Regions from separate parts of the Clostridium perfringens genome, predicted to be linked through region 1. Evidence: riboswitches for the same ligand, from Rfam matches in the RefSeq annotation. Region 1 holds a riboswitch; each other region holds the start of a gene.

Region 1 (3,611 bases):
TCTTACGGCACCTTCACTTGTTTTTTGATCTAAAACTTTTTTTACTAGTTCTAAATCATATCCCATTAAGGTAAGCTCTAGGGCTATAACTTCTAATCTAACATCTGAAACCCTACTATGTGTATTGAAACATCCAAAGGCAATCTTGCTTAACTTTCCTATATGTCCTACTATGGTTAAATCCTTTATTCCTTGAGCTAAGGCACACTCTATAGAAAAACCTACATAATTAGATATAACAACTATATTGTCTTTTTTGTATCCTCTTTCTCTTAAGAATCTTTCTCCCATATTTCCAAATACAAATACAAGATCTTTATTATTTACGGCTTTTTGTCTTATTTCAATTCTTATAGATTCCTTTAAGGCCTCTTCTGACATTGGATAAACTATTCCTGTAGTACCAAGTATTGATATTCCATCAACTATACCTAATCTAGGGTTAAATGTTTTCTTAGCAATCTCTCTTCCTCTTGGAACAAAAATTGTTATTCTAACTCCCTTATCCTTAGGAAGTACACTTAAGACTTCTTTTTTTATCATTTCTCTAGGTACTGGATTTATGGCAGGTTGTCCTTTTTCTACAAAAAGACCCTCTTTAGTTACTACTCCAACGCCTTCTCCTCCACATAGTTCAAAGCCTTCTTCAATTTCTTCTGCCTTTGCAAAGATTTCAAGACCTGAGGTAGCATCTATGTCATCTCCCCCATCTTTTACTATGGAGCAAGATATTGAATTTTTTTCGACCTGTATATCTTGTATTTCTAAATTAAGTTTTATATTTTTAGGAGTATCTATTTCTATAACACTTATGTCTTTTTTATTAAAAAGCATATAAGTGGCGGCTTTAGCAGCAGCTGCTGCACAAGACCCTGTAGTGTATCCACATCTAAGTTTCTTTCCACCGCTTTCTATATACATATCAAACATTTAGATTACCTTCTTTATTACATATCTCTTTTATAATTCATATAAAGTAATGCATTTATTATAGCTGCTGCTACTGTACTTCCACCTTTTCTTCCCTTAACTCTTATATAAGGAATTCCAAGTTCATCTAAATCTTCTTTACTCTCACTAGCCCCTACAAAACCAACTGGAACTGCTACTATAAGCTTTGGATTAGCTTTTCCTTCCTTAATAAGTTCTCTAAGTTTAAATAAGGCAGTTGGAGCGTTTCCAAAAACAAATATATCTACATTTTCCTTTGCTGCAAGTTCAACTCCTGCCATTGATCTAGTTATTTCTTTTTCTTTAGCTAATTTAAATACCTCTTCTAATCCAACATAGCATTCAACTGATGCATTTAATTCTTTTAATGCTCTTTTGTTCATTCCTGATAAAGCCATTGTTGTATCAGTATATATTTTAGCTCCATTCTTTAATGCAGAAACTCCTGCCTCTATAGCACCTTCACTTATTTCTATTAAATCTTGATATTCAAAATCCGCAGTAGTATGTATAACTCTTTTTACTATTTGTAATTCCTCTTCTGAAAAATTATGTTCATGCATTTCAGAACCTATAATTTCAAAACTTCTTTTTTCAATTCCCATAGGGCTTTTCATGTAATCCATTATTTCATTTCCCTTCTATGTTTCTTCTTTTTAGTTTCTCCAAGTCCTTTATATGTACCATTAATAACATCATTAATTCTATCTATGTATAAATTTCCAAACTCTTCGTATTCTCCTAAGCCTTTTAAAATAACATTAGCCTTTATTCCTTCACTTTCAAATCTGCTCTTCCATGAATCTTCTTCATCTGAAGCCATATCATTTTTAGCATGATCTCCAGCTACAACCATTAAAGGAATTATTGTTATTTCTTTTATATCTTTCTTCTTAGCTTTCTTTAAGACATTTGAAAAATTAGGATACCCTTCTACAGTTCCTACAAAAACATCTTCATAGTCCTTATCTATTAAAACAGATTGTAAACATCCATAAACAGCATTTGATGGATGAGCACTACCATGTCCAACAAATACACATGGAGAATTCTTTTCTATTAAATCTTTCATTGTATCTACGAAATATGAATAATCATCTGGACCTGATTCAAAACCTTCATAATGGAATATTGGTCTTCCTATTTCTATCTTTTTAAAGCATGGTTCATATTCCTTTACCATATGCTTTATATAATCAAACTCTTCTCCTGGAATAATATGAAGTGGTTGAACTATAACTTCCTCATATCCTTCCTCTCCTAATTTCTTTAAAGCATCCTCTGGAAATAATACTTCCATGTTATGTTTTTCTTTAAGTTTTCTTACTATCATATGTGATGTAAAACTTCTAAAAACATCATATTCTTTAAAGTTTTCCTGTATTGAATCTTCTATTTTCTTTATAGAATTATTTAATGCGTCTAAATGACTTGTTCCAAAACTTACTACTAATATAGCTTTTTTCATATTTCACCTCTAAAATTTAAAAATAAAAAGCATCTGTGCTACAAAGAACAGATGCTTACAAATCAAAGTAATTATTCCTCAAAATTATGAACAAATAAGTACTAATCTCTTCCCTCCGAAGCTTAGTTCATGATCTTTAGGCAGGTATCCTGACTTAAGGCTTATCCTCATTTCTCCCTTCCCAATTTATATAATCAGTGGTCAAATAGAAACTTGTATCCTATCACAGTAGCGGGGGCTGTAGTGGACTTTAACCACTTTCCCTTTTAATTAAAATCAAACCTAAAAATATAAAATATTATTTTTTTTAATTATAATATATAATCTTAATTATTTCAATATAGGGTAAATTTCTTATTTTTTATATTTGTAGTATAATTAAGTTGTTAATTTTTTCTTACCATATTTTAAATCTTTAAAGGTTAAATTTGTGTTACATTTGACTTTTATGTTATAATTCAGTAATATATGATGAAATACACTTAAGTTGTGGACAGTTTAACTAAAGGAGTGTAGTTTATGCAAAAAAGAATTTTGTCAGCATTAATTGCTATGGCAATTAGTATTTCAGCTACTCATGTAGTTTTTGCTGATACAGTAAATGATAAGAAATCTACTATACAGGAGAATAAAGTAAAATATTCACAATTAGATAATGAAGTTATTTCACTTAACTCTCAAGTGTCAAAACTTAATAATGAAATTGAAGATTTAAATGCTAAGTTAGAAGATAATAAGGCTAAAATGAAAGATACAGAAGAGAATTTAAAAGAGACAGAAAGCAAAGTAAGCACTTTAAAAACTGAAATAGATGAAAAACAATCTGTTTTAGGAAAAAGAATGCGTGCTATGTATAAAAGTAAGGATTCTATGAATCCCGTAGTTTTCTTGCTTAAGTCTGAAGACTTATCAGATTTAATAACAAGAATAGACGCTTTAGCAAGGGTTACAGCTTTAGATAAAAATCTTATACAAAGTTTAGATGAGCAAAAAGATTCTCTTAATAGTGATATTAAAAAGTTAGAGAGAGATAAAGCTGAACTTAAAGAATTGAAAGCTTCAACTGAGGAATCTCTTAAAACCTTAGATAGTAAAAAAATTGAAGAACAAAAGAAAATTGATGAATTAAATAAACAAAAAGAGGCTGTTTTAGAAGTAATTAAAGAAAATGAAATGTCTTTAATATCTCATT
Region 2 (3,611 bases), 140 kb from region 1:
TAAAATTATCTAATTCTAACCTATTACTTTTATCTTTTAACCTTTCTTATATAATTATCCATCAAATAAAATTATTTTTCAATAATTTAAAATTTTAGCTAATTATAAAAGAAAGGCATATACCAAAATAATTTTTAATAAAACTTACAAAACTTCTTAGGAAAATCTAATGATTTTAAGAATATTTTTTAAGTTTTATTAAGCTTTGATAAATGCCCTTACTATTTTTATATTTAATTTAAATAATATTTCCTATTTTTATTATAGGAGTTTTTATTTTTCTCTTTATATCTTCTAAAGAATTATTTCTTAAAATAAATAATAAAGCTGTAGCAGGTCCTGCTGATTTTCTTAAATAATCACCTTCATAGGATAAGTTTATCCTTATTTTATTACTCTTTTCTAATTCACTTATTTCATGAATAATCCCCTTTGATCCAATAGGTAATATATCTTTAACATCCTTATTATCCATTAAAATCTTAAAGTCTTTAAAAGTAACGATTTCTCCAATATTATTATTTATATCCTCTAAAACTTCTTGTCCAACTTTAGGTATTCCTAATAAACAAATGGAATCTCCCTTTTCAAAATTAACCTTTAAGTTTTCTTCTTTTTCTCCTATTATAGTTAATCCCAAAAAGGTTTGAATAGTTTTAAAGTTATCCTCTGTGCTTCCTGTTACACACTCTGATAAATTGGATTTTTCATAGAAAAAGTCCTCAGCATTATACTCTTTTATGGCTCTATTGATTCCTTGTATTATTTTTTCTCCTCCATTATTCATAGACATACCCAAGTTATTAACTATTACTAATGGTTTTGCCCTAAAAGCTAAAAGCTCAAAAAGACATACTCTAGCTGAGAAATATGATACAATCTCATTTTCGGCTTTTACAAAGTCTCCTTCATTTTCACCAATTCCACCACAACTATCGCAAGCTATTACTAGTTTATTTTTTTCATTTTCTAATACAGTTAAGTCTCTAAACTTGTATATTTGCATTTTTTAATCCCTTACTTACTATAAATGCTATAACTATATTAACTAAGCTTGCTAAAGTAAGTGGTAATCCTAAAAGTTTTAAAAAGTCTACAGGATTCATTCCTCCTAAAACAAAATACATAAATACTCCTGTTATAAAAGTAAATCCTATTCCATTTAAAAGAGTACCAACAATTCCTGCTAAAATTACTTTTCCTCTGTTAAATATTATTGATGTTATGTATACAACAACAAACATTTCTAATGCTACTAAAATATGTACTGGTAAACTTAAAGGAAATCCTGTTCTTAAAGCTACAAATAAATGAGCTAAAAGTCCTATTATTCCTCCAACTACAGGTGATATTATTATTCCCCCAACAAAAGCTGGCATTGAATCTAATGCTATACTAGAGAATATAGGGAAGTTAGCTAATATAACACTTATTGCTATAAGTATAGCTGAAAAACACAAACTCTTAACATCTAATCTCTTTTTTTCCTTAGTAAAATTCATAATTATTTTACCCTCCTAATTAATATTATTTTCCTTCTCTCTACATTATAAGGCATCTATTAACTAGTAAGTTATACTTTTAATATTAAATAAAATTTCATACCCAACAAAACATAAATTATAATTTCAATTTTTCATAATTATACTAAAACATAATATCTTTGTATAACCTTAGAATAATTGATCCTTAATTAAATAGAGTTAAAATTTTTAATTAGAAATCTCTATTTCTAATTAATCTTTAGAAAAGCTTATACTCATTCTTTCTGTAAATATTTTTTCAAAATAAAAAACTGGTACGGATAACTATCCCCACCAGTTAAAATAATTTACATACTTTTAAACTTATATAATGCTTCCCTCCGAAACAATAAGAATAGCATACTAGGCAGGTCTCCTGGCTAATAAATCATCCTAAAACAATCCTTTCCATGACTATTTATCACAGTGGCTTTTTGTTCTCGTCCTTATCAACAGTAGCGGGGGCTGCAGTTTTTAACTTTCCCTATTAAGTTACTAAGCACCTAATGCTCTTATTTTATTTTCACTTTATAATTACACACTTATATACCTTTTGTCAACCTTCATATTTATATTGCTTTTACTTAATATTAAAATTTTCAACCTCATCTAAGGTCTTTGGCACATTAAATTCTCCCTGTATAATAGAAGTTCTATATTGTTCTACTTTATCTAAAACTTCTTTAGAAACTAAATTGCTTGTTGTCTTAGCTATCTCAATTCCATTATCCTTAAGCCCTATTTCCATTTTATTCTTTGGGCCAGCTTTAAAATCACTATTTATAACTTCTTTTGCTGTAGTATATACTGCATCATCTAGATTCTTTATCATTGATGATAATATAACATCAGCATACTCTGGAAATCTTTCTGCCCAATCAATATCAGCTCCAATAGCATACTTTCCTTTTTCCTTAGCAGCTTTAAAAAGTCCTTTTCCAGCTTCTCCTGCTGATTCAAATATTATATCTGCCCCTTCATCATACATTTTTTTAGCTATATCATTTGCTTTCTTTTGATCATTAAAGTTTCCTATGTACTGAACTAAATTTCCTTTTCTTATATTTTTATAGGCTTCCTCATTTGAAACCTTTAGTCCAGCCATAAATCCTGATAAAAATGTTTCTATTAATTCTTCCTTTATTGCACCTATAAAACCTACCTTGTTTGTTTTAGTAGTATTACCAGCTATTATTCCCATTAGAAATGCACCTTCTTCATCCTTAAAATCTATAGATTTTACATTTGGAAGGTCTGATACAGTATCTACTATAGCAAAGTTTTTATCTGGATAATCTTTAGCCACATTATTTAAACTCTCTAGAAATTTAAAGGCTGAAGCAAAAGTTAAGTCATTATTTTGAGCTGCTTCTCTAAGTCTCTTCTCATAATCCTCTGATGAATTAGTATCAAAAACTTCTATTCTAGCACCATATTCTTTTTTTATTCTCTCTAATCCATCTACAGCTAAGTCAGTAAAATAATTTTCCTCATTAGAAAAGTCATCTTTTACTAAAGCAAAATTATAAACTTGTTTTTCTATAACATCTACTTTTTTTAAAGCTGATGAATTGTTTGCACCACACCCAGCAATTATTGAAGTTACTCCTAAAAGCAAAGCCAAAACTTTAAACGTTTTTTTTAATTTCATTTTTAGTCCTCCTATTTTTTTAGTCAAAATTATTATTTCTTTAAGTAAGAAAATTTATGTAAAAAAAAGAAACTCCCTTAGGAGTTTCTTTTAATATTCTTCTACATAAAATAATGCACAAACTTTAGGACCAGAATGAATTGCTACTGAACATCCTAGAGGAAGTTTTAAATATTCAATATTATTATTTTCTAAATATTCCTTTATAGGTAAGTAAATGTCCTCATTTTCAAGTTCAACTAATATAATAGGCTCTCCTTCTTTTTTAGGGATTGAATCAAATTGTTCAATCATAGCCTTTACCATCTTTTTAGTTCCTCTTATTTTTCCTTGAACATTCATTTCCCCATCTAGTACATTAAGCATAAGTTTTATGCCTAAGGCATTAACAAATAAAGCTTTCCCTTTTGAAAGTCTTCCCCCTCTTACTAAGTTGT
Region 3 (3,611 bases), 150 kb from region 1:
TAAGTATATTAAAAACAGCGTAGCTTACATAAAAAAAGAAAATGAATTTTTATATAATGGCCTAGAAAATTTTAAAGATATTACTACTTTTAAAGGTGCAGTAAATTTTATATTTTTTAAATTGAATAAAAATATAAATTTAAGAGAAGAATTAATTAGAAGAGGTATTATAATAAGAAGTTGTAGTAATTATATTGGCTTAGACCATAGCTTCTATAGGGTGGCAGTTAGAACAAGGGAAGAAAACAAAAAGCTTTTAGAAGAACTTTCAAAGGTTTTAAAATAAGCCTTATACTATTACTTTTATTATTAATAGGTTTTATATTAAATTAAGAAGTTTGACAATGATAAAATATAATAATATAATCAAGTTGATTAACTAATAATTGGTGTGATTTTCGCTTAATAGGGAATGAAGTTAAAGTCTTCAACTACCTCAGTAACCGTGAAGCAGACAAAATCTCAATATGTCACTGCATTTTTTGTGTGGGAAGACGAGATGGAGGAAGAAGCAAAGTCGGGATACCTGCCTTTTATTTAAGTACTATTATCTTCTGAGGGTAGGATAATAGGGTGCGTATGATTTAAATATGCTTAACATACCTTCTTAAAATGGTATGTTTTTTTATTTTATACGTATTAATTTAAGCCTCAAATATTTTAATTGTTAAGTTTTATGAAAGAGAAATTTGATTTATGATGATTTAAGCTTAATTTAGGAAAGTTCAGATTTGCTTTTATAGATTGTAAGGGATGCTTAGCAATATTAAAAAAATACATATTAAAATCATTAAATAAAATCAAATAGGAATCCTTCATATAACTTAAGAATTTATAAAGGTGAAAGTGGAGGAAGAATATGAGAAACTTTAAAAAAGTAATTTCTTTAGTAATGATAACCATGATGGCATTACTTATGTTTACTGGATGTGGAAGTAAAACAGTAACAATGAAAGATATGGAAGGAACTGAATTTACAGTACCTAAAAAGATTGAAAGAATAATATCAACAGCTCCATCTAATACAGAGATATTAGTAGGTTTAGGACTAGGTGATAAAATAGTTGGTGTTGATAAATATTCGGCAGATGTAAAAGGATTAAATCCTGATATTCCTAAAATAGACTTTAGAAATCCAGATGCAGAGACTATAGTAGCTCTTAAGCCAGATGTGATAATAGCTTCAGGGCACAATAGAACAGGAAAAGAAGATCCATTTAAGGCTTTAAAGGATGCAGGAATACCTGTAGTTTATATTCCAACTAGTGATAGTATAGATGGAATATATGAAGATATCAATTTCTTAGCTAAGTTAACTGGAACAGAAGCTGAAGGAAAGAAAATGGTTGATTCAATGAAAAGTGAAGTAGATAAAATAAAAGCTATAGGTGAAACTATAAAAGATAAGAAAACTGTTTACTTTGAAATTGGATCAGGTTCAAAACTTTATAGCTTTGGAAGTGATACTTTCTTAAATAACTTATTAACTATAATTGGAGCAGAAAACATATTTGGTAATGAAAAGGGTTGGATTTCTCCAAGTGAAGAAGCTGTTATAAAAGCAAACCCAGATGTAATTTTAACAAATGAAAGTTATATTGAAAATGCTACAGATTTAATTGCTAAACGTCCAGGTTGGAATACAATAACTGCTGTTAAGGATAATAAAATATTCTTAGTAGACAATAATGCATCATCACGTGGAAGTCAATACGTGGTAAATGTATTAAAACAAATGGCAAAGGATATTTATCCAGAACAATATGCAGGAATCTAAAAAAAGAAAACTACTAATATTACTAGCTATTCCATTAGTAATATTAGTACTCTGTATTGGAACTTCCATAGGAAGTTCCAATATTAATATATGGGATACTATTTCTATAGTTGGGAATAAAATTTTTAATATTCCTCTTAGAACTGGTATAAAACCAGAGGACGTAGCAATTATTTGGGTAATTAGATTACCAAGGGTATTATTAGCTTTTGGAGTTGGAGCTTCTCTTGCAGTTAGTGGAGCCATAATTCAATCTATATTAAAGAATCCATTAGCATCACCATATACTCTAGGAGTTTCATCAGGAGCTTCCCTAGGAGTTGGAATATACATAGTTCTTGGAATTTCAATTCCTGTAATAGGAAATTTAGCTATGCCTATTATAGGATTTTTATGTGGAGTTTTAACTGTTTTTGCTGTTATTATCTTTTCTAATAAAGTTGATAGAGGGCTTTCAAATAATACAGTAATATTAGCTGGTATGGTGTTATCACTTTTTACTAGTGCAATGTTAACAACTGTAACATCTATATGCAGTGAAGATTTAAAGGCTATTACAATGTGGCAAATGGGATCATTTGCTATGAAGAGTTGGTCATATGTTTTGGCTGGAATTCCATTTTTAATAATTGGAATTTTTATGGCTGTAAGATATACAAGGGAAATGGACATCTTAAGCTTTGGAGAAGATGGAGCAAAGGCAATAGGAGTTGAAACTAAAAAGGTGAAAAAGACACTACTTGTTTCAGTGGCAATTTTAACTGGAAGTGCCGTAGCTTTAAGTGGTGTTATAGGATTTATTGATCTTATTACTCCTCATATAGTTAGAAAAATATTTGGAGCTAGTCATAAGATAGTAATTCCAATGTGTATTATACTTGGAGGAACTTTAATGGTATTAACAGATTTAGTTTCAAGGACATTAATTGCCCCATCAGAATTACCAGTTGGAGCAATTACGGCATTAATTGGAGCACCATTTTTTGCATATCTATACTTTGGAAAAAGAAGTAGGTGATATTTTGCTAGAAGTTAAAAATTTATGTTGTGGATATGATGGTAATGAGGTTATACATAATTTATCTTTTAACATAAACAGAGGAGAAAACATATCTATAATAGGACCAAATGGGTGTGGTAAATCTACAGTCTTAAAAGCCTTAGCTAATTTAATAGAATACAAAGGTGAAATAAAGCTAGATGGGGTAGAAATTAGAAATATAAAAAGAAAAGATTTAGCTAAAAAAGTTGCATTGATGAGTCAAAATTCTGAAGTGTATTTTTCTTATACTGTTTTTGAAACAGTTTCACTAGGCAGATATGCTCATATGGATGGTATTTTTTCAAGCCTTACAAAGAAAGATAGGGATATAGTCTTAAAGTGTATTGAAAGCGTAGGATTATTAAATGAAAAGGATAGGTTAATAAATGAATTATCAGGAGGACAACTTCAGAGAGTTTATTTAGCAAGAGCCTTTGCTCAAGATCCTGAAATATTACTTTTAGATGAACCAACAAATCATTTAGACTTAAAATGTCAAATTGAAATTTTAGATTATATAAATAAATGGACAAAGGAAAATAACAAAACTGTTATAGGAGTTTTACATGATTTAAATTTAGTTCAGATGTTTAGTGAAGATGCAATTTTAATAAAAGAAGGTAAAATTTATAGTAGTGGAAAAGCAAGAGAATTATTAAATAGTTCTAAAATTACAGATGTATATAAAATAGACATAAGAAAATTCATGCTAGAAGCATTAGAAAGATGGAAGTAGGTGGACAATATGAAAAAAAAGTTTGTTGTATCATATAGTTGTGGAAAGGATAGTAC
Region 4 (3,611 bases), 1.4 Mb from region 1:
ATCCCATTACCTTAAGGAACATATTAAGTCCTTGAATAATTCCACTTTTTGAAACTCCAATCCATCCATTAAAAAGTTTAAACGATACTAAAAATGTATCCTGTTTTAATGAATAACTAACAACAATTGTTAGGATACCAATTATTAAAAAAGCTATTGGTACCATCATTAACTTTATAAAAACTCTTATTTTTGTTCTTCCTACTTTTGTTATTAAAAAAGTCATAATACTTATTATAAGCATAGAAACAATAAAATTATTTGCCCAAAGACAAACGCACAAAGTAATTAAGGCAAAAAACATCTTTTCCGATGGATTAATATTTTTTAACTTAGATGCATAAGCATATTTATCTATGTTTATCATTTACTTCGTCGTTCACTTTCTTTTTGCCTTTTAGATATCCTAATCCAAAGCCAATTACCCCTGCACCTATTGCAGCTTGAAGAGCAAATAATAAACTTTCTATTTCTCCACTAGCTGGTTCAAATAATGGTGAGAACCATGGTTCATAGTTTTCATCAATTTGTGTTATTGCTTCTTCTGCTTGATCATCAGATCCACCAAACTCTCCATTTTTAGCTACAAAGAAAGGTATTATTGTAATAAATACAACTAATAATAGTAATATCACATTAGTTAACACTCTTTTATTTTTCATTATTTTACCCCCTTTGAAAAAATGTTAAGTTCCATTAAATCTTCTTTTGCATAATTTTCTATTGTATTAAAGATTATGACTGTTAATATTCCTTCACTTATAGCTAGAGGAACTTGAGTAACAGCAAATATACCCATGAATTTCATAACTGATGCCATAACTCCTCCAACCTCTGCTGGGAAGGCTAGTCCTAATTGAACTGAAGTAACCATGTAAGTTGCTAAATCTCCAAGAGCAGATGCTAAAAATACACCTAACCATGTTGGTCCATTAAGTTTTTTTACTAATTTATAAAGTCCGTATGATACTAAAGGCCCAACTACAGCCATTGAAAAAGTATTAGCTCCAAGAGTAGTAAGACCACCATGAGCTAAAAGTAATGCTTGGAATAAAAGTACGATAAGTCCTAAAACTGATGCTGCTGTAGGTCCAAATAATATTGCCGCAAGACCAACCCCTGTAGGATGTGAGCAACTACCTGTAACTGATGGAAGCTTTAATGCTGAAAGAACAAAAGCATAAGCTCCTGCCATAGCTAACAAAATCTTTAGTCTTGGATTATTTCCAACCTTGTTTTTAATAGAGAATAATCCTAATACTATAAATGGTATAGTTATAACTCCCCATGCTATACACCATTTAGGTTGTAAAAATCCTTCCATGATATGCATAGCTGAAACACTTCTTGGTATTAATAAGAACATTAATAAAAATCCTATAAATACTTGATTCTTTTTTGACATAATAATTCTACTCCTTAAATTATATTTTTATTTTGTATTCCCATTTATCATCTTTTTATTTTAAGATAAAATTTGATTTAACTATTTCTGCATCAAATAAAACAATATGTACTAAAAATATTTCCCTTTATAACACTTAATCTAAATATGAATAACTTTAATTTCTAGTTAAATCAGAACTTTAGTCTTAGAAATAAAAAACCCCTAGACATTGCGTCTAGAGGTTATAAAAATTCTAAAAAAATATAACTTACCAAAGCACAACACCTCCTATTTCCCGTAGGATCTTGATGTTTTAAAAATAGGCAGGTCTTCTGGCTTAAGTATCATCACTTTTTGTGGCCTTCCCAAAATATTATATTCCAGTGGCTTAAAGTACAAAAAGCTCCTCTATTACAGCGGCGGGACCGCGTGGGATTTAAACCCAACTTCCCTTTTAATATATAGTTACAAATGTAACTATTTAACCTATTTCTAAATATTTAATTTTACAATACTTTAACATTATATAGCATATGCATTGCATTTACAATTAAACTCTATAGATTTCTTTAGAAAATATGCTATATATAAGGCTTTCGGTAATTTTTAAACATATAATTCCTGTTCATATATTATTATAAAATATTAATTATTAAGAAACTTATCTGTTTATCATATAAATTTAATGAACTTATCTTAAATTAATCTGACTCTAATAATATTTTAAAAAAATTTTTATTAAGTTATGTTTTAAATTAAAAGGAATCATATTAGATACAAATAATCATTTTAAAATACTACTCTTTAAAATTCTTAGTATTTTAAATTTGATTTTAAGCATCTTTATGATTCCTAAAAAATTATAAATCTAATTTATCCTTATTGAATTATCTTAATTTAGTATTCTATGATTTATAAAGCTTATCTCATATTCATCAATAGAGCCATCTTTATTTAAATCAAGAGAAGTGTTAGTAGTACTTCCAATGTTTTTAGATACCATTGCTAAGTCTCCTATATCAATCTTTCCATTGCCATTAAAGTCTCCTGTACTTTCTTCTATTAATAAAGAGTTAAATCTTGCTATTGCACCCTCTAAAGATTCCTTAGATGAATTTATTTCTTCTTCAGTAGAATCTTCCTTGTTAAATACTTCTTCAGCCTTATTAATTTCAACTGCTAATCCATCCTTAGCGCCTTTATGGTATTCACCAACATTAAATCCTTCTACAGATTCCTCTAGTAAAGATTTACCTTGATTTATTAATTCACCTAAATTTGTTTTATCAACCTCTGGTGTTTCCTTTACTAAAGCTTTTATTGAAGCATCTAAATCAATTACTATTTGATTTATTTGATCTTGAGTGTAATCAGCTTTATTTTTGTTAGCTTCATTAGCAACTTCTAACACTTCACTAAATAAAGCCCATGACTCAGCTGTATATTCTTCTTCAACTAAAGAGTTTCCTAAAGTTAAAACTTTATTGAAATCTTCAAAGTCAGTTGCCCTTAAAGCTAATCTTTCTTCTGCCTTATTTAGATTTTCTAAAGCCTTATCTATTTTCTTTTGAGATGAATTAGAATCATCTAAAATACTCTTAGCTTCATTTAATGCTTCTTTTAAAGTTTCAAAGCTACTTAAAGTGTATTCATCTCCACTTAAATTTATAAGCTCATCATATTTTGCCTTTAAAGAATCATTTACTGGGAATTCAAACTCTTGGTTTAAAGTTATTATTTCATAAATATTTGGTGCAACATCTGTCCATTCAATTTTTATCTCATATATATTATTGTAATCACGATTAATAAATTCATTTAAACTATTGCTTAATGTTCCTAATTGAACCCATTGATCAGTTACATTTTCACTGCCATCACCAACTCTAGCCATAACCTTAGCATTTGAAATTGAACTTCCACTTTGAACTATTGTAACCTTTCTAACATCTGTTTTTTCTGATAAACGATAAGTTATACTTCCTTCAGAAATCTCACCATTATTAGTATTAGGCTTATATGAAGTTGTTAAATTTCCATCTCTTAAATTACTTGGAGCAAAGCCTCTTTCCTCAATTGGATTTGAAATATAAGTTGGATCATTAACTGTAGGGATATATTCTCCATTGTTTATCATAAGTTCATTTATAACTGTCCAACGATGTCTATATGGTGCAGTAAATAGTATTCTTACATATCTAGCCTTTTGATTTAAATTATCTCC

The links. Region 1 has a riboswitch for cobalamin ahead of I6G60_RS09290 (sirohydrochlorin cobaltochelatase). Riboswitches for the same ligand answer to the same signal wherever they lie in the genome.
Positions count from the first base shown of each region.
Region 2: it holds a riboswitch for cobalamin, as region 1 does, so the genes downstream of both, I6G60_RS08835 (ECF transporter S component) here and I6G60_RS09290 (sirohydrochlorin cobaltochelatase) in region 1, are expected to answer to the same signal.
Region 3: it holds a riboswitch for cobalamin, as region 1 does, so the genes downstream of both, I6G60_RS10005 (ABC transporter substrate-binding protein) here and I6G60_RS09290 (sirohydrochlorin cobaltochelatase) in region 1, are expected to answer to the same signal.
Region 4: it holds a riboswitch for cobalamin, as region 1 does, so the genes downstream of both, I6G60_RS00595 (energy-coupling factor ABC transporter permease) here and I6G60_RS09290 (sirohydrochlorin cobaltochelatase) in region 1, are expected to answer to the same signal.

Region 1 is NZ_CP065681.1:1,955,800-1,959,410, reverse strand. Features, by position in the region: gene cbiD (cobalt-precorrin-5B (C(1))-methyltransferase CbiD) at 1-930, opposite strand, end outside; gene I6G60_RS09295 (precorrin-8X methylmutase) at 948-1,577, opposite strand; gene I6G60_RS09290 (sirohydrochlorin cobaltochelatase) at 1,577-2,419, opposite strand; cobalamin riboswitch at 2,542-2,720, opposite strand; gene I6G60_RS09285 (3D domain-containing protein) at 2,939-3,611, shown strand, end outside.
Region 2 is NZ_CP065681.1:1,819,909-1,823,519, reverse strand. Features, by position in the region: gene I6G60_RS08840 (hypothetical protein) at 239-1,006, opposite strand; gene I6G60_RS08835 (ECF transporter S component) at 987-1,502, opposite strand; cobalamin riboswitch at 1,873-2,045, opposite strand; gene I6G60_RS08830 (BMP family lipoprotein) at 2,104-3,174, opposite strand; gene I6G60_RS08825 (DegV family protein) at 3,265-3,611, opposite strand, start outside.
Region 3 is NZ_CP065681.1:2,106,633-2,110,243, reverse strand. Features, by position in the region: gene cobD (threonine-phosphate decarboxylase CobD) at 1-286, shown strand, start outside; cobalamin riboswitch at 371-548, shown strand; gene I6G60_RS10005 (ABC transporter substrate-binding protein) at 860-1,777, shown strand; gene I6G60_RS10000 (FecCD family ABC transporter permease) at 1,764-2,795, shown strand; gene I6G60_RS09995 (ABC transporter ATP-binding protein) at 2,800-3,555, shown strand; gene I6G60_RS09990 (Dph6-related ATP pyrophosphatase) at 3,565-3,611, shown strand, end outside.
Region 4 is NZ_CP065681.1:69,705-73,315, forward strand. Features, by position in the region: gene cbiQ (cobalt ECF transporter T component CbiQ) at 1-367, opposite strand, end outside; gene I6G60_RS00590 (energy-coupling factor ABC transporter substrate-binding protein) at 351-662, opposite strand; gene I6G60_RS00595 (energy-coupling factor ABC transporter permease) at 662-1,405, opposite strand; cobalamin riboswitch at 1,693-1,892, opposite strand; gene nagH (hyaluronoglucosaminidase) at 2,280-3,611, opposite strand, start outside.